DNA from 3 places in the Anaerobacillus sp. CMMVII genome. Region 3 is predicted to be linked to each of the others. Evidence: riboswitches for the same ligand, from Rfam matches in the RefSeq annotation. Region 3 holds a riboswitch; each other region holds the start of a gene.
What was found. Region 3 has a riboswitch for lysine ahead of H1D32_RS06775 (aspartate kinase). Riboswitches for the same ligand answer to the same signal wherever they lie in the genome.
Positions count from the first base shown of each region.

Region 1: another riboswitch for lysine. It lies ahead of lysA (diaminopimelate decarboxylase); the one in region 3 lies ahead of H1D32_RS06775 (aspartate kinase).
Region 2: another riboswitch for lysine. It lies ahead of dapA (4-hydroxy-tetrahydrodipicolinate synthase); the one in region 3 lies ahead of H1D32_RS06775 (aspartate kinase).

Region 1 is NZ_JACEHK010000010.1:234,921-240,107, reverse strand. It holds gene H1D32_RS14740 (peptidylprolyl isomerase) at 1-389, opposite strand, end outside; gene lysA (diaminopimelate decarboxylase) at 707-2,029, opposite strand; lysine riboswitch at 2,283-2,454, opposite strand; gene H1D32_RS14730 (spore germination protein) at 2,580-4,073, opposite strand; gene spoVAEA (stage V sporulation protein SpoVABEA) at 4,074-4,637, opposite strand; gene spoVAE (stage V sporulation protein AE) at 4,642-4,992, opposite strand; gene spoVAD (stage V sporulation protein AD) at 5,031-5,187, opposite strand, start outside.
Region 2 is NZ_JACEHK010000006.1:200,265-205,451, forward strand. It holds gene H1D32_RS10160 (DUF2062 domain-containing protein) at 735-1,241, shown strand; gene H1D32_RS10165 (MgtC/SapB family protein) at 1,339-2,058, opposite strand; lysine riboswitch at 2,352-2,533, shown strand; partial or broken gene dapA (4-hydroxy-tetrahydrodipicolinate synthase) at 2,706-3,592, shown strand; partial or broken gene H1D32_RS10175 (ASCH domain-containing protein) at 3,643-3,983, opposite strand; gene H1D32_RS10180 (hypothetical protein) at 4,302-4,787, opposite strand; gene kamE (lysine 5,6-aminomutase subunit beta) at 4,937-5,187, opposite strand, start outside.
Region 3 is NZ_JACEHK010000002.1:549,473-554,659, forward strand. It holds gene uvrC (excinuclease ABC subunit UvrC) at 1-1,170, shown strand, start outside; lysine riboswitch at 1,312-1,498, shown strand; gene H1D32_RS06775 (aspartate kinase) at 1,826-3,061, shown strand; gene H1D32_RS06780 (YslB family protein) at 3,388-3,834, opposite strand; gene H1D32_RS06785 (TrkH family potassium uptake protein) at 4,022-5,187, shown strand, end outside.

The sequences.
Region 1 (5,187 bases), on a different contig from region 3:
ATACGATCAACTACATCCATGCCTTCGATTACGCGACCGAATACAGTATGCACTCCATCTAAATGAGGCTGTGGTTCAAAAAGGATAAAGAATTGACTTCCGCCAGTATTACGACCAGCATGAGCCATTGAAAGGTATCCACGACCATGTTTATGTGGGTTCCCTTCTGTTTCACATTTAATTGTGTAACCTGGACCACCTGTACCATTACCAATTGGACATCCACCTTGAGCTACAAATCCTGGAATTACACGGTGAAAAGTTAATCCATTATAATAACCTTCGTTAGCTAACTTTTCAAAGTTCTCTACAGTACCTGGTGCTTCCTCTGGGAAGAACTCAACTACAATTTTTTCACCATTTTCAAAAGCAATACTACCTTTTTTCACGTATGTATCCTCCTCAAAATATATTACATATTTACTCAAGTCATTTTACTACACTTTAACAAGAAAACACAAACATTGTCATTATGTTTCTTACTAGTCAAGGTAGCAAACTTATAGATGCAACTAGGCTTAACCATGTTTAATTCTTTCTCAATAATAGAAAAGGCTGCTCGAAGATTTGACCTCCAAGACAATATAAAGCACTGAAACACCAAGCACCATATTGTCCAAAAGCTGAACTTGAGCTAGCCTATTTATTATAAGTTAAGAAATTATAAACGTTGTTAGTACTTGATGTCTAGCTTCAGGCGCTTTTCTTAGTTTTCTAATGAAGTTCCGTTGAGCTGTAAATCAAGCTGAACTATATCTTTATAAGTTTCCCTTTTTACTACCAATGTTGTTTCGCTGTTTTCAACGAAAACTACTGCTGGTCGAGGTATTCGATTGTAGTTGTTAGACATCGAATATCCATATGCCCCAGTACAAGATACCGCTAATACATCACCATGTCTAGCAAAAGGTAATGCAATATCCCAAATCAGCATATCTCCACTTTCACAACATTTCCCGGCAATAGAATAGATTTCCTGATTAGCTTCATTACTCCGATTAGCAATCATTGCTTCATATTTTGCCTGATAAAGAGCAGGGCGCAAGTTATCTGTCATTCCTCCGTCAACTGACAAATAATGACGCACTTCTGGAACCTCTTTTTCAGATCCAACTGTATATAATGTTGTTCCAGCATCTCCAACAAGAGAACGTCCTGGCTCAATCCAAATCTCTGGAATGTCAATTCCAAGTTTTCTTGACTCGGTTTCAACCGCATTTATCGTCGCATCAACATAGTGAGAAACTGGAAGTGGTGTATCTCCTTCGACATAACGAATCCCAAATCCACCACCAAGATTTAAAACTTGTGGAACATAGTCTAATTGGGTTTTCCACTCTGCTAGATAAGCAAACACTTTTTCTACAGCCATAATAAAACCGGTTGTTTCAAAAATCTGTGAACCAATATGACAATGAAAACCTAACATTTCAATTTCTTTTGCATCTCGAACTTTTACTATCGCTTCTTGGGCTTGACGACTGATTAAATCAAAACCAAATTTAGAATCTTCCTGACCTGTAGAAATATATTCATGAGTGTGGGCCTCTACCCCAGGTGTAATCCGTAACAGAACTGAAACCTTTTTCCCGTATCTTTGGGCCGTTTCTCTAATTAGCTCAATCTCTAAAAAGTTATCTACAACAAAACAACCGATGCCTGCTTCAACTGCCATGTCGATTTCCATAGAACTTTTATTATTTCCATGAAAATGAATTTTTTCTGCAGGAAATCCAGCTACTAGCGCTGTGTGCAATTCACCACCAGAAACAACATCTAAACTTAAATTCAGTTGTTTTGCAAGTTGAACCATCGCTACACAACTAAATGCTTTACTAGCATAGGCTACCTGAGCCTTAATTCCACGTTTTTGAAAAGCATTTACAAACTCATTCGCCCTTTCTCTAATTAAAGCGACATCATAAACATATAATGGTGTGCCAAACTGTTCCTTTAAACTGACAGTATCAACTCCACCAATTTCTAAATGACCTATGTCATTAACTCTGCTCGTACCGTGTTTGTACATTCACATGATCTCCTCTCGTTTGTGTGAATTTAAGTACAGAAAATAATAAGTTTACTTAAAATTCATTCTTAAAATTTCGCTCTTTCCTAATAGATTGTTTCTATTAGCTTTTAGGTCGCAACCAAGCGAATGCTTGGTACGACCTAAAAGCAACAAAGTTTACGAAAACAGCCTAAAATTTAGAATATAGGATATAAAAAAGGCGGAAATGTAAGTTACATTTTCCGCCTTAATAGCTTTTTCGTAACCTCAAGTAAAAAGTAGTCCTCCACTGCGAACAGTGACAGTCCGTTATTTATTCAATAACGACCCAGCAAAGATTGATAGGGCTCAATTCTCCACTTCGGCAAATTGACCTTTCAAGCTGCTTCAATGCTTCCCAAGCTCCACAGTTTACTCATTCGCTTTGCGCCTCTACCCCATTAATCAATGAGGGGTTTTATTAATTTATCTTACCTTTAAAGAATTTTCATAATTCCAACATCTATTATGAAACTCTTTCAAATGATTACGTAAAACTTTATCATAAAAATGATAATATCGCAATACGTTAGTTAGTTGATTGTTTTGTTGAGTTTTGTGGATTAACAATTTTTGGTCTTTTCTTCTTTAATGGAACTGAAAGTCTAAACAGAATATCCGCAAACGCTCTCGGATAAAACGGGATAAACGGCCATAAGTAGGGTGTATTCATCGGCCTTATGCTAGTAAGGAATATAAAGAATACTGTGAAACCGATGATAAAGCCTGGAACTTTAAAGATAAATACGGCCAATAATAATACTAAGCGAGAAAGCTTTAATGCTATACCTAATTCATAACTAGGTGTTGCAAATGTTCCAATTGCCCCGAGCGCTACATAAAGAATAACCTCTGGAATAAATAAACCAACATTAATCGCGATTTCCCCGATAAGCAACGCTGCAACTAACCCGAGAGCAGTCGCCAACGGTGAAGGCGTATGGATGGCTGCCATCCTCAACAACTCAATCCCTATTTCAGCTATGACTATTTGGGCAAAAACAGGAACATTGGTCGTCTCATTTGGTCCGATAAAGTCTAAAGCTGCAGGGAGCAAGCTTGGCTCCATTACCATTAACAGCCACAACGGTAATATAAGTAAAGCAAAAATCATCCCTGAAAAACGGACCCAGCGTAGGAAAGTCCCTACAATCGGAGCTTGTCTAAACTCTTCCGCATGTTGTACATGGTGAAAAAATGTTGTAGGCAAGATGATAACACTTGGCGAAGTATCTACATAAATCACGACATGCCCTTCTAGTAAATGGGTTGCCGTAACATCAGGACGTTCCGTGTATCGAACTAACGGGAAGGGATTTATGCCTTGTTTAACAATAAATTCTTCGACAACTTTATCAGCCATAGAAATTCCATCAATTTTTATTCCATCAAGCTCTTTCTTTACATTCTCAATAAATGCCGGGTCAGCTACATCCTTTATGTAAGCAATACATATGTCAGTTTTTGAACGTTCACCGACTTGTACAATTTCATGTCTCAGTCTCTCATCTTTAATTCTTCTTCTTGTTAAAGCTGTATTTACAATTAGATTTTCTGTAAAGCCATCCCGTGCACCTCTAACCACCCTCTCTGTATCTGGCTCATCTGGCCCTCTGCCTGGATAACTACGAACATCAACAAGGATAGCTTCTGTTTCATCTTCAATAAGAATAATAATAAGACCTGCTAATAACTGATCAGTTGCTTCATCTAACGTTTTAACGCGTTCAACTTGAACATGAGTTAGGCGATTTTCAATTTGTTCTTTAACGCGCTGTTTTTGTTTTTCAGTTGCATCCAAAAACATAAGCTCTTTTAATAATTCAATAATAAATTGACTATCACAGAGACCATTGAGGAAGTAAATCTGTAATTCCTTTTCAAGTACTGAAAGTTTCCTCACACCAATATCGAAAGTAATTCCAATTCCTAATTTTTCTTTTAGATATCTTTCATTTTCAATCATTCGACTGGAAACTTTCTGTTTGTCCACACTTGCTTCTTCAAGTATTTCATTACTCATCTATTTTTCGCTCCTTTCCAATATCAATTCAACCGCTTTTCTCGTCACTGGAGCCCCCTTCTCTACTTCATCTTTCCCTGCCATTTTGCCAATATCCCCAATTCCCACGATAAATGGGATGTCAAGCTCATCTAAATTATAGACAGTATCACCATTTATTCTGCCGAGTTCTATATCAGGAAGACCATATTTGTCGACTCCATACTCAGTTAAATTTCCATTACGATCAATACTTACATTAACTTTTGTCCATTCACTATCATGTGTTTTTGAGGCTACTGCAATGGCACCGATAACCTCTAAATCCGGATCGGTTGCGACAACCCGCATCGCTTCCTCCCCCGGTCCTTCTTCTGTATATCCACAATCATCAAACATGACTAAAACAGGATCACAGGGAGCCTTTTTTATGAGTTTAACTAGCTCATTTCCAGTCAAACGGCTTGGGTTGCCACCCGAACTACTGATACACCTTCCACCGATCTCTTTGGCAACTAATTCTACTGCTTTTCTCGCGGATTCATCACCATCGGTAATTAGAATAACCCTTTTTTTGTATTCCATGGTTTCATCCTTTCGGTTTAAAAAATATCGCTACTAAAAATCCAAATAATATTGCTGATGATATTCCCGCAGAAGTTACTTCAAAAATCCCCATACCTATACCTAAAAAGCCTGATCTTTGTGCTTCAATCATCGCTCCATGAACAAGTGAATGTCCAAAACTCGTGATCGGAACGATCGCTCCAGCCCCTGCAAAATCAATAAGCCGATCATAAAGATGAAACCCATCTAAGAGAGCTCCAATTACTACTAAAGAACTCATGACATGAGCGGGAGAAAATTTAAGGAAATCCAACATTAACTGTCCAATGACACAAATAAACCCACCAACAGTAAAAGCGACAACATATTCCACCACGCTCACCCCCTAAAAAATACTTACTCGAATAATTCTTACTCAACGCACTCAAAGGAAACACCATGAGCTATGCAAGGTATTGATTCATTTTGTTGGATCATTAAGGGATTTAATAATGCCCCAGTGGCCACAACTAATATCCTCCGTAGCGCCCCTCGTTTCATTTCACCAAATAGATGATTAAAGGTCACG
Region 2 (5,187 bases), on a different contig from region 3:
TGCACTACATATATCGTTACTTTAAATTATATTTGAAAAATCTTCCAATGTGAAGTGTTTCACATTATTTTATTTCCAATAAATGAGATTTTTGTTAAAAATACGATCTTTAGTACAGATCGATTTCTCAAGTATCTAACGTCATCTGATTTTTCTAATCTCTCTTTTCTAAAGGCTATTTTCGCATAGATTGTGGTTTTTCAATTACTCAATATAAGGCATTACTGCTTACGATGAGCTACCTGTCCGTATCACGTTAGGTTAAGGACTTTATAGTTGCTTCCGATTAGTTATCTGACCGTATCATGTTTGGTTACGGACCGTTTTTACTGCTTCCGATCCAGTCCGTATCACTCGTCGTTACACTAAGTTTTGGGGCATCTTTTCTAACTTGCTATTCTGCTAAGTAAGTCAAGTCATCTGATACAACCATTTAAACAATAAATAGCAACAAAGTTTTCGAAAACATCCTTTCTAACTTTTGGGTCATTTTTTATAAAAGTTTTCTATAAAAAATAACAGTGGAGCATTTGTAATTTTATGAGATAATAGTTAAAGTTGGTCCTTAAAGCCAATATTCAGTGATTAATGAAAACGACTGATAGAGTAATATTTTTTCCCTAAACGCAACAAGGACAAGCTATGTATTTACATTGAGGTATAAAGCAAGATTGATTTAAACAAATCGCTCTGACTTAAAGGGTTAAATTTAATTAAAATTTGGCTGGTGAATTATGTTAAATAAACAACTAAGAAAACTAAAATATCTTTGTATAAGATTATTACGAATAAAAGACAAAACACATAGTATCGCTAGTGGATTTACGATGGGATTTCTTATGAACTTCATTCCTTCATTTGGATTTGGACCGTTTCTCTCAACGGTAGGACCAAAACTAGTAAAAGGCAATTCAATAGCCGGCTTTATAGGTGGTGTCCTGTTTATATGGTCGTTCCCTATCTTATTTTATATGAATGTGATAGTCGGAGAAGCAATTCTACCAATTAGTATAGATACGAAAATTGAAATTATTATCGAAGAGTTAGAAGATGGAATTGAAAAACCGGAGCAAGTATTAAGTGCGAGCTTGAAAATTGGCAAGGCTTTTTTAGTTGGAATGTTCGTTAATATGTTCTTTTTTGGAACTATCGCTTATTTGGTCAGTTATTATATTATTAAGAAATATCAACGCGATGTACTTAAGTTCGTTCATAAAAACTGGAACTTGTTGAAAGAATGATTGCCCAAAGTAGAAACAGCCTCCTCACATTGAGGAAGCTGTTTTTTTGACTAGTGAACGCTTTACTGTGTTATTTCAACTTTATAGCAACCTTCCTCTAAGACAAATTCTCAACTTCGACTTTTTCAATGCCATCTAGTGATTTTAACTGATAAAATACATCTGTTGTATAAACTTTTTTATGGGTCATTACGATGAATGTTAGTAAATATTGTGTGGTTTCTTCTTTTACTTTCACACTACTAATTTTATAATCAAAGGCTTTGATCTGTTTAATAATATCGGTCAATTGGATGTCTTTTCGAATGTATGCTCTTACTTTGATTTCCTTCTCTCTTAACCCTTTAGGGCCAACTTTTCCAATGATAAAGGGTAAGATTTGAACAGCAAGGATTAGTAGGATTAATGTTATGATCGATTCTTTATAAAATCCTGCCCCGACAGCAATTCCAATTGCTCCACATACCCATAACATAACTGCAGTTGTTATTCCCGAAATGACATCATTTTTTCTAACAAGGATAACTCCCCCACCGATAAAACCGATTCCCGAAATTACTTGTGCAGCTAAACGTAATGGATCCATGGGTTTAGTATATGCTTCACTATAGAGTTCAGCTGAGTAGATAGATACGATTGTTAATAAGCAACTACCAACTGTCAAAATCATCGCTGTTTTGAGACCTGCTGGTTTATGCTTTAGAGAACGTTCTAGACCAATAATAATTCCAATAATCGCTGCAATGGCTAATTTTAGAATGTTTTCGTCGTAAAAAAACTCAACAATGACCATGAAAAAAGAATTAAATAATAGCAAAAGAAAAACACTCCTAATTAAGATGAATTTGTTTATACTGTATCTCAAAGGTTTCTTCGTAAACATTGAAAAACATATTTTCTTATAGATAATGTTACCAAAAGATCCATTACTCTAGTTTAATGTAATAAATTGTTATTTTAAGTTTACAACAATGTGTAAACTACTACAATCTTCTCTACAATGTCCTAACTAAAAAATCCAAATGTTTGATTTGGATCGATTGTGTTGCAATTATCACTAAAATTTGGTATCGTTGAACAAAGTTCATATTTCTTAACTTCAATTTTAATTGAAGTGATAGAGGCGCATTGACCATTAGTACAAATTTTGAGGAGAATGAGCTCCGTTGAAGGTTTGGAAAGGGGGATTTGCCGAAGTAACTTGTCACTCATGAACATGTTACTGGGCCTGTGATTGAATAAATCCAGGACTGTCGTATAGTTTTAGGACTATATGGAGGGCTATCTTACGCTGGAATAACCGTGGTTTACACTTTCTAGCAACAACGATTCCTTCGTTGTTGCTTTTTTTATTTTCACGGTTGGATCATGTGATTTAGCTCTATTCAAGAACTTACGTCGTCGTGTATGGGTACTTGAACTTTCCTAACGATGAACAAAACTTACTGAATAGAGGTGTTTTCCATGAATTTTGGACAAATGTTAACGGCAATGGTAACGCCATTTGACCACGAAGAAAAAATTGATTTTGAGGCAACGAAAACATTAATTAACTATTTAATTGACCATGGTACTGATGGTATCGTAGTTGCAGGAACTACTGGTGAATCCCCCACCCTTTCCACAAGCGAAAAAGCAGAACTATTTAAGTTTGTTGTTGAAGTTGTTGCGGGGCGTGCTTCAGTTATTGCAGGTACAGGAACTAATAGTACGGCGGCATCTATCGAGCTAACTAAAATTGCTACTCAAGCTGGCGTTAATGGCATTATGTTAGTGGCACCGTATTATAACAAACCGAATCAAGAGGGACTCTACTTACATTTTAAAACAATTGCAGAATCGACTCAGTTACCTGTAATGCTGTACAACATTCCTGGTCGAAGTGCTGTAATATCGAAGTGGAAACAGTCGTTCGTCTTGCTCAAATTCACAACATTGTTTGTATAAAAGAAGCGAGTGGCGATTTAGATGCAATAGCGAATATTATTCAAAATACTCCAGATGATTTCTTGGTGTATAGTGGTGATGATGGTCTTACTCTACCAGTTTTAGCTATTGGAGGTCATGGCGTCGTATCGGTAGCCTCACATATCATTGGTCGTGAAATGAAACAAATGGTTGAAGCTTTCAAGAATGGTGACTCTAAAACGGCGGCTTCTATGCACCGTGAGTTATTACCAATTATGAAGTCTATGTTTATTGCTCCTAATCCGACACCTGTAAAGGCTGCGCTCGAAATGGTAGGACAAAATGTTGGTTCAGTTCGTCTACCTTTAATTCCACTTACAGAAACTGAAAAAGAAACTGTTTATGCAGCGATAAAAACGAAATTAGTTTCTCCAGTCATTTAATAATGCTTTCTCGTTAAAAAAACCTCCAGTAATTGGAGGTTTTTTCTTATTTACTCTTCTATTGGACTAAATTCATGTGCCCAAACTCTCATATTAGGTAGCCAAGGCATCCCCTTATGCATAGATAATATTGAATTTTTATATTCTTCAAGTGTGTTGTAACCTTCGTCTTTTGCCATTTCATCTGTTAAATCTCCAAGTGTTTGACGGTATACATTAAGCACTTTAAATGACTTTCCGTTTAAAACCATAATTTCACCAGGGTCTGCGTATCTACCATTTCTTCTGACAGCAGTTTTTTGCCGTTTAGTATTTTTTCAATATCAGCAGCGCCAGTTACTAATCTGTCAATTTCACATGTTTTTGGTGGTAATTTTTCTGTTTCTTCCATTCGGCATGCCTCACTTTACAAAATTTATCATAGGCTCTTTTTCATGAAGACTATTTTCGCCTAAATTGTTGTTTTTCTATTATGTAGTATAGCCATTGCATCAAGTTTGGTGGGCATTTTTTCTAACTTATTATAAGGATAAGTTAGAAAAGTGATCTGATGCAACACATAGTGTTTGTTACTCAACAAAGAGCCTTCATGAAAAAGCTATGTTTTCCGTTGTTCTTGCTTGGGTATATCATATTAATTATACCATTAATATGATGAAAACGTTAGAAAAAAGGCAGATTTGAACTTCTGCCTTTTTGAGTTGAGTTATTAGAAACATTGGAATGACGAGATTCTGCGTAAATCAATCCCGAAGTAAACCCACATCCAACCATTCCAGCGATAGCCAGAAACTGACCTTCTTCCTACAAAGGTTGGATAAAACCAAAATTGTTGACGATTAGTTAACCATACATAAGTGTATCTGAATAAGCAACCGCGAATCGCTCCTGGATCAACGGCGAAAGTACCTACTTGTTGAGTTTGTGTAGGTGTAAAAGCAGGCGGTGGCGACGTTGGTGGTCCTGCTTGTTGCCCCTGCCCTGGTGGTTGAAATGGTGGTCCCGGAGGTCCTGGTGGTGGTCCTGGAGGCCCCGGTGGTCTAGGTGGTCCTGGTGGTCCAAATTGCCCTCCCGGAAAAGGAAACCCTGGTCCAAAAAATCTTTCATCATACTGGGAGTAAGGTGAAAAATCAAACCCTCCCTCTTCATAAGGAGTATAGCCGTAAAACTGATATTCATTGTAATCTGGGTACATATAATGCACTCCTTTTCTTCTAGGTTTACATCATCATATGCACCTAGTACCGGGCAAACATCTTGTACGGCAGAAAAGGGCTTTTGACTAATTACTAAACTTGGTGCTTGCCTTGTTTGTAAAAATTACGATGAAGCATTTAAATTTCTTTACTTCATACTTCTTTTAATCATTCCTTCGATAATAAAGGAAGCAACATCAGTCGCAACAGTACCTGCTCCGAATCCGGCATCATATCCAAGCTCTAATGCTGTTTCGTGATTAATTCTTGGTCCGCCACAAATTAGTATGATCTTTTTTCTAATACCTGCTCCTTCTAATAGCTCAACAAGTTCAGTAAGGTTTTTTAAATGTACTCCTTTTTGTGTAACAACTTGTGATACTAATACAGCATCGGCCT
Region 3 (5,187 bases):
ATCGCAAAAATGGAGAAAGCTGCAGAAGCACTTGAATTTGAGCGTGCGAAGGAGTATCGCGATCAAATTCAGCATATTGAAGCTGTCATGGAAAAACAAAAAATGACTATTGCCGATGATATTGATCGAGATGTCTTTGGGTTTGCCTATGATAAAGGGTGGATGTGTGTACAGGTGTTTTTTGTTCGCCAAGGAAAACTGATAGAACGAGATGTATCGCTGTTTCCTGTATATCAAGAACCCGATGAAGAGTTTTTAACGTTTTTAGGGCAATTTTATAGTCAAAAAGAGCACCTAAAGCCTAAAGAAATATTCTTACCCAATACAATAGATAAGGATCTGGCAAGCGAATTTATTCAAGTTAGAACTGTCCATCCTCAAAAAGGAACAAAGAAAGATCTAGTGGACCTCGCTACCAAAAATGCTGATGCCGCTTTAAAAGATAAATTTGCCTTGATTGAACGGGATGAAGCAAAAACCATAAAAGCAATCCAAAACTTAGGAAATGCGTTAAAGATTAAGACACCTCATGTTATTGAAGCGTTTGATAATTCGAACATTCAAGGTGTTGATCCGGTTTCGGCAATGGTCTCATTTGTGGACGGTAAACCAAATCGAAAAGGGTACCGTAAATATAAAGTAAAAACAGTCCGCGGCCCTGATGATTACGAATCAATGCGTGAAGTAGTTAGAAGACGTTATTTAAGGCAGCTTAAAGAAGAGTTACCATTACCGGACCTCATTGTCATTGACGGTGGTAAAGGACAAATCTCAGCTGCTCAAAGTGTTATTGAAGATGAGCTTGGTCTAGCAATACCTGTATGCGGATTAGCGAAAGATGCGAAACATCGAACTTCGCAATTGTTAATGGGAGATCCTCCTGAGGTAATCCCATTAAAAAGGGATTGTCAAGAATTTTATTTACTACAAAGGATACAAGATGAAGTCCATCGCTTCGCTATCACCTTTCACCGACAAATCCGAAGTAAAACATTGTTCACTTCTGTTCTCGATGAAGTTGAAGGTGTTGGCGAAAAACGAAAACAAGCCTTATTGAAGCACTTTGGTTCCGTGAAAAAGATGAAGGAAGCCAACTTAGAAGATTTTCAACAGATTGGCATTCCAGTTAAAATAGCTCAATCTTTGATGGAAAAACTGAAAGGCAGTTAAGAGTGTAGAGTTTTGAGTTGTTCTGGCAATGTGTCGAAGCAGAGAACATAAACGCTAAAATCAAATTGAAAAGCTGTTGTAAGCAACAACTTTTCATGGTAAACTCAATCTTAATTAAATATCCAATACTTCAAAAGTTGAAGTTGTGGTAGAGGAGCAAAAACCAAGAGTATGTTATTTAAGGACGATGAGGTCCAGTGAGGATAGCGGAAAGGGGAATTTGCCGAAGTGTAAAGAGAACTCATACCTTTTTATGCTGGACCTGCATTTAAGAAATGTAGGGCTGTCACACAGTCACCCAAAGATTGTGTGGAGAACTATCTCACGTGTGCGGGAACATTATTTTAGTTTCTATTTGTTTTGACACAAAAAGTCGAAGCATCAGTGAGGAGTTTTCCTTATTGGTGCTTTTTTTATTGTTAAGGAAATTATATGTTTTTTCATTTATGGATAAGTTTAATTATAGTGACAGTCTAGCTCTAGCGCCCAGTCCCTCGAGGTCAAATAACCTTCGAGAATAAAAGTGAAAGAGCACACTTTTTTTCTCGAAGAACATTTGCTTGTCGGGGCTACCCAGGGCGCTTGCGCTTTGTTCTAGAAAAATACTACTGAGATAGGTTTGGGAAAAGGAAATTTTAAAAAGGGAGTTGCGAGCATGGGTTTAGTTGTCCAAAAGTTTGGTGGAACGTCAGTTGGTAGTGTTGAACGAATTAAACATGTTGCAAGTAGGGTAATTGAAACAGTAGAAAAAGGTCACCAAGTTGTAGTTGTTGTTTCAGCAATGGGGAAATCTACGGATGAATTAGTCAGTTTAGCTAATGGCATTACTGAAAAGCCAAGTAAACGTGAAATGGACATGCTATTAAGCACTGGAGAACAAGTGACAATTGCTTTATTATCAATGGCATTACAGGAGAGAGGCTATGAAGCTATATCATTAACAGGGTGGCAAGCGGGGATCGTAACTGAGGATTGTCACAGTAATGCAAGGATTACAAGATTTGAGGAAGCGAAAATCAGTAAACATCTGGAGGAAGGTAAAATTGTTATTGTGGCAGGCTTTCAGGGGTTTAGTGAAGTTGGCGAAATTACGACTTTAGGTAGAGGTGGTTCAGATACCACAGCTGTTGCATTAGCTGCTGGCTTAAAAGCAGATCGTTGTGACATTTTTACTGACGTAACAGGTGTTTTTACAACGGACCCACGGGTTGTAAAAACTGCGAGGAAGCTAAGCTCAATCTCTTATGATGAGATGCTCGAATTGGCGAATCTTGGGGCTGGTGTATTGCATCCCCGTGCAGTAGAGTTTGCAAAAAATTATCAAGTAAAATTGACTGTTCGATCTAGTATGGTTGAAGAAGAAGGAACAATTATTGAGGAGGAAGTATCTGTGGAAGAAAATTTAGTGGTAAGAGGCTTAGCTTTTGAAAGCAATGTAACGAAAATATCTGTTTGTGGCATGCCAAATGATATTTCAGGATTATCAAATCTTTTTACGACACTAGCGACGAATAATATAAATGTTGATATTATTATTCAAAACGCTATAGCTGCTAGTGAAAATTCAAATATTTCCTTTTCAATTCTCTCTGAAAAATTAACAGAAACTTTAGATGTACTTGAACAAAACCGTGATCAACTGCGATTTGAGGAAATTCTTCATGAAACAGGTTTAGCAAAAGTATCGATTGTTGGCTCAGGAATGATTTCTAATCCTGGTGTTGCAGGACAAATGTTTAAAGTGCTCTCTGACAAGGGTATTTTAATTAAAATGGTTAGTACGTCAGAGATCAAAGTATCTACAGTTGTTGATCAAGTGAATATGGTCAAGGCCGTTGAAGCCTTACATGAAGCATTTCAATTAGATAATGTAAAAGTTGCAACTGCTTAATAACGAAACAAAACGAGCAAATCATCAATTTGATTGCTCGTTTTTTGAAAGATAAGAAGTATTTACGTTTTCACCACTTGATGTCTAGCTCCAGCGAGGCTACTGCTTGAATTAGCTTCTAGCTGCCTTGCGACGAGCAAACGTAGTGGCGCAGGAGCAGCTGTTAAGCCCCTCGAGGTCAAATAACCTTTTTCATTAAATGCTGCCTCTGTGGTCCAGTAGGTCCTCGAGGCAAAGCTGCATGTAGAAACTCTAGAAGTAACACACGTTGTGAACGAGGTCAGTAGCTTTTGTCGGGGCTAAGCAAGGCGCTTGCGCTTTTCTCATTATACGCTAATTCGATCATGACTGTCCCATTTGACGTGAAAGACTACTTTTTTTATAGAACCATTTTTGGGTTCCTCATTCGTTTCAGTTATAAATCCAGTTATATTTTCAATTTGAGCTGCCAAAAATCCAGCTTCTAGTGGTCGAACGATATTTTTTTTGTTTTCAAAAAAGTTCGATGTAAGCTCAAAAAGTAATTCTGATTTCTTTTCTTTGGTTAGTGTAAGTTCTCCCCAACCTGCTCGATGAAAAAAAGCGATAATTTCAGTTATATCATTTAGTGGATACTTTCTAGCTAATGATTTACCCGCCCAATACAAAATAATATTATGCTCTTTTCCTAACAGTTCCGGTAAAACATCCTCTCGGATTAGGTTATAGCCAAACAGCGGTATTTGATGCTCTGTTTCATCTATGGTAGTTGTCTTTTTTTGACCAAAGATCATTATTTCCCCCCACTCTTCTACAATCGTAAAATTAGTTTAGCTAAAGCCATAGCTCATTACTCACATATTTCTTAATTCTAAAAATTACATGATAAAGTTATTATATCTTCTTTATCAAAACTTCACTATATGCAATTTATAAATTTGTGGTATACTAAACCCCGAATCAATTCGGAGGTACATAATTATGAATTTATCAAAGGGGAAGTTTCTAACCCCGTTTCGAATTATTATCATGTCTTATGTTGTTGCGATGTTTTTATTTAGCTTTTTATTATATTTACCGATTTCAAGCTTACCTGGTGTTAGTGTTACTTATTCAGAGGCGTTATTTACTTCAGTAAGTGCTGTTAGTGTAACTGGACTTACCGTTGTAAATGTTTCCGAAACGTATAGCTTTATAGGAATTATCTTTTTAGCTATAGCGATTCAGCTAGGTGGAATAGGTATTATGACCCTAGGTACATTTGTATGGATGATTTTTGGTAGAAAGATTATCTTGTCACAACGAATGCTTATCATGGTAGACCAAAATCAGAATACTTTCTCAGGGTTAGTAAATTTAATGCGAGGAATTTTAGTTGTTGCTTTGGCAATTGAACTACTTGGTGCCATTATTTTAGGAACCTATTTCTTGAACCACTTTGATACAGCCAAGGAAGCTTATTATCAAGGGGCTTTTGCCGCATTAAGTGCTTTTACAAACGCTGGCTTTGACGTCACTGGACAATCATTAATTCCGTTTGCAGATGACTATTTTGTCCAACTTGTAACCATATTACTTATTTTTGCGGGGGCTATTGGTTTTCCAGTCTTAATGGAATTAAAGCAATATTTTTCAAAAGATCATCCTAACTTTAAGTTTAGTTTATTTACAAAAATTACAACCTCTACGTATTTTATTGTCTTTTTGGTTGGTTTTATCTCAATTTGGATTTTGGAGGCAGGTCATTATTATTCTGGGCTTGAATGGCATCAACAACTCTTCTACTCACTTTTCAACTCAGCTACCGCAAGAAGTGGTGGTTTATCAATCATGGACGTTTCGGAACTGAGCTTGGCTACTTTGCTGCTCATATCTGGGCTGATGATTATAGGCGCTAGCCCATCGAGTGTAGGTGGTGGAATACGAACAACGACACTTGCTGTTCTGTTTTTAACGATTCGAAGTTTTGCTTTGGGTAAGAGTGATGTGAAAGTTTTTGGACGAGAAATTCATCAAGAAGATCGTCAAAAATCATTTATCGTTTTATCGGTCTTTATCGTCATGTTATTTACGGCAATCATTTTAATAGCTGCTTTTGAAAATAGTGGAGAAATTGCTCTAATGGCTATTATCTTTGAAGCAAGTTC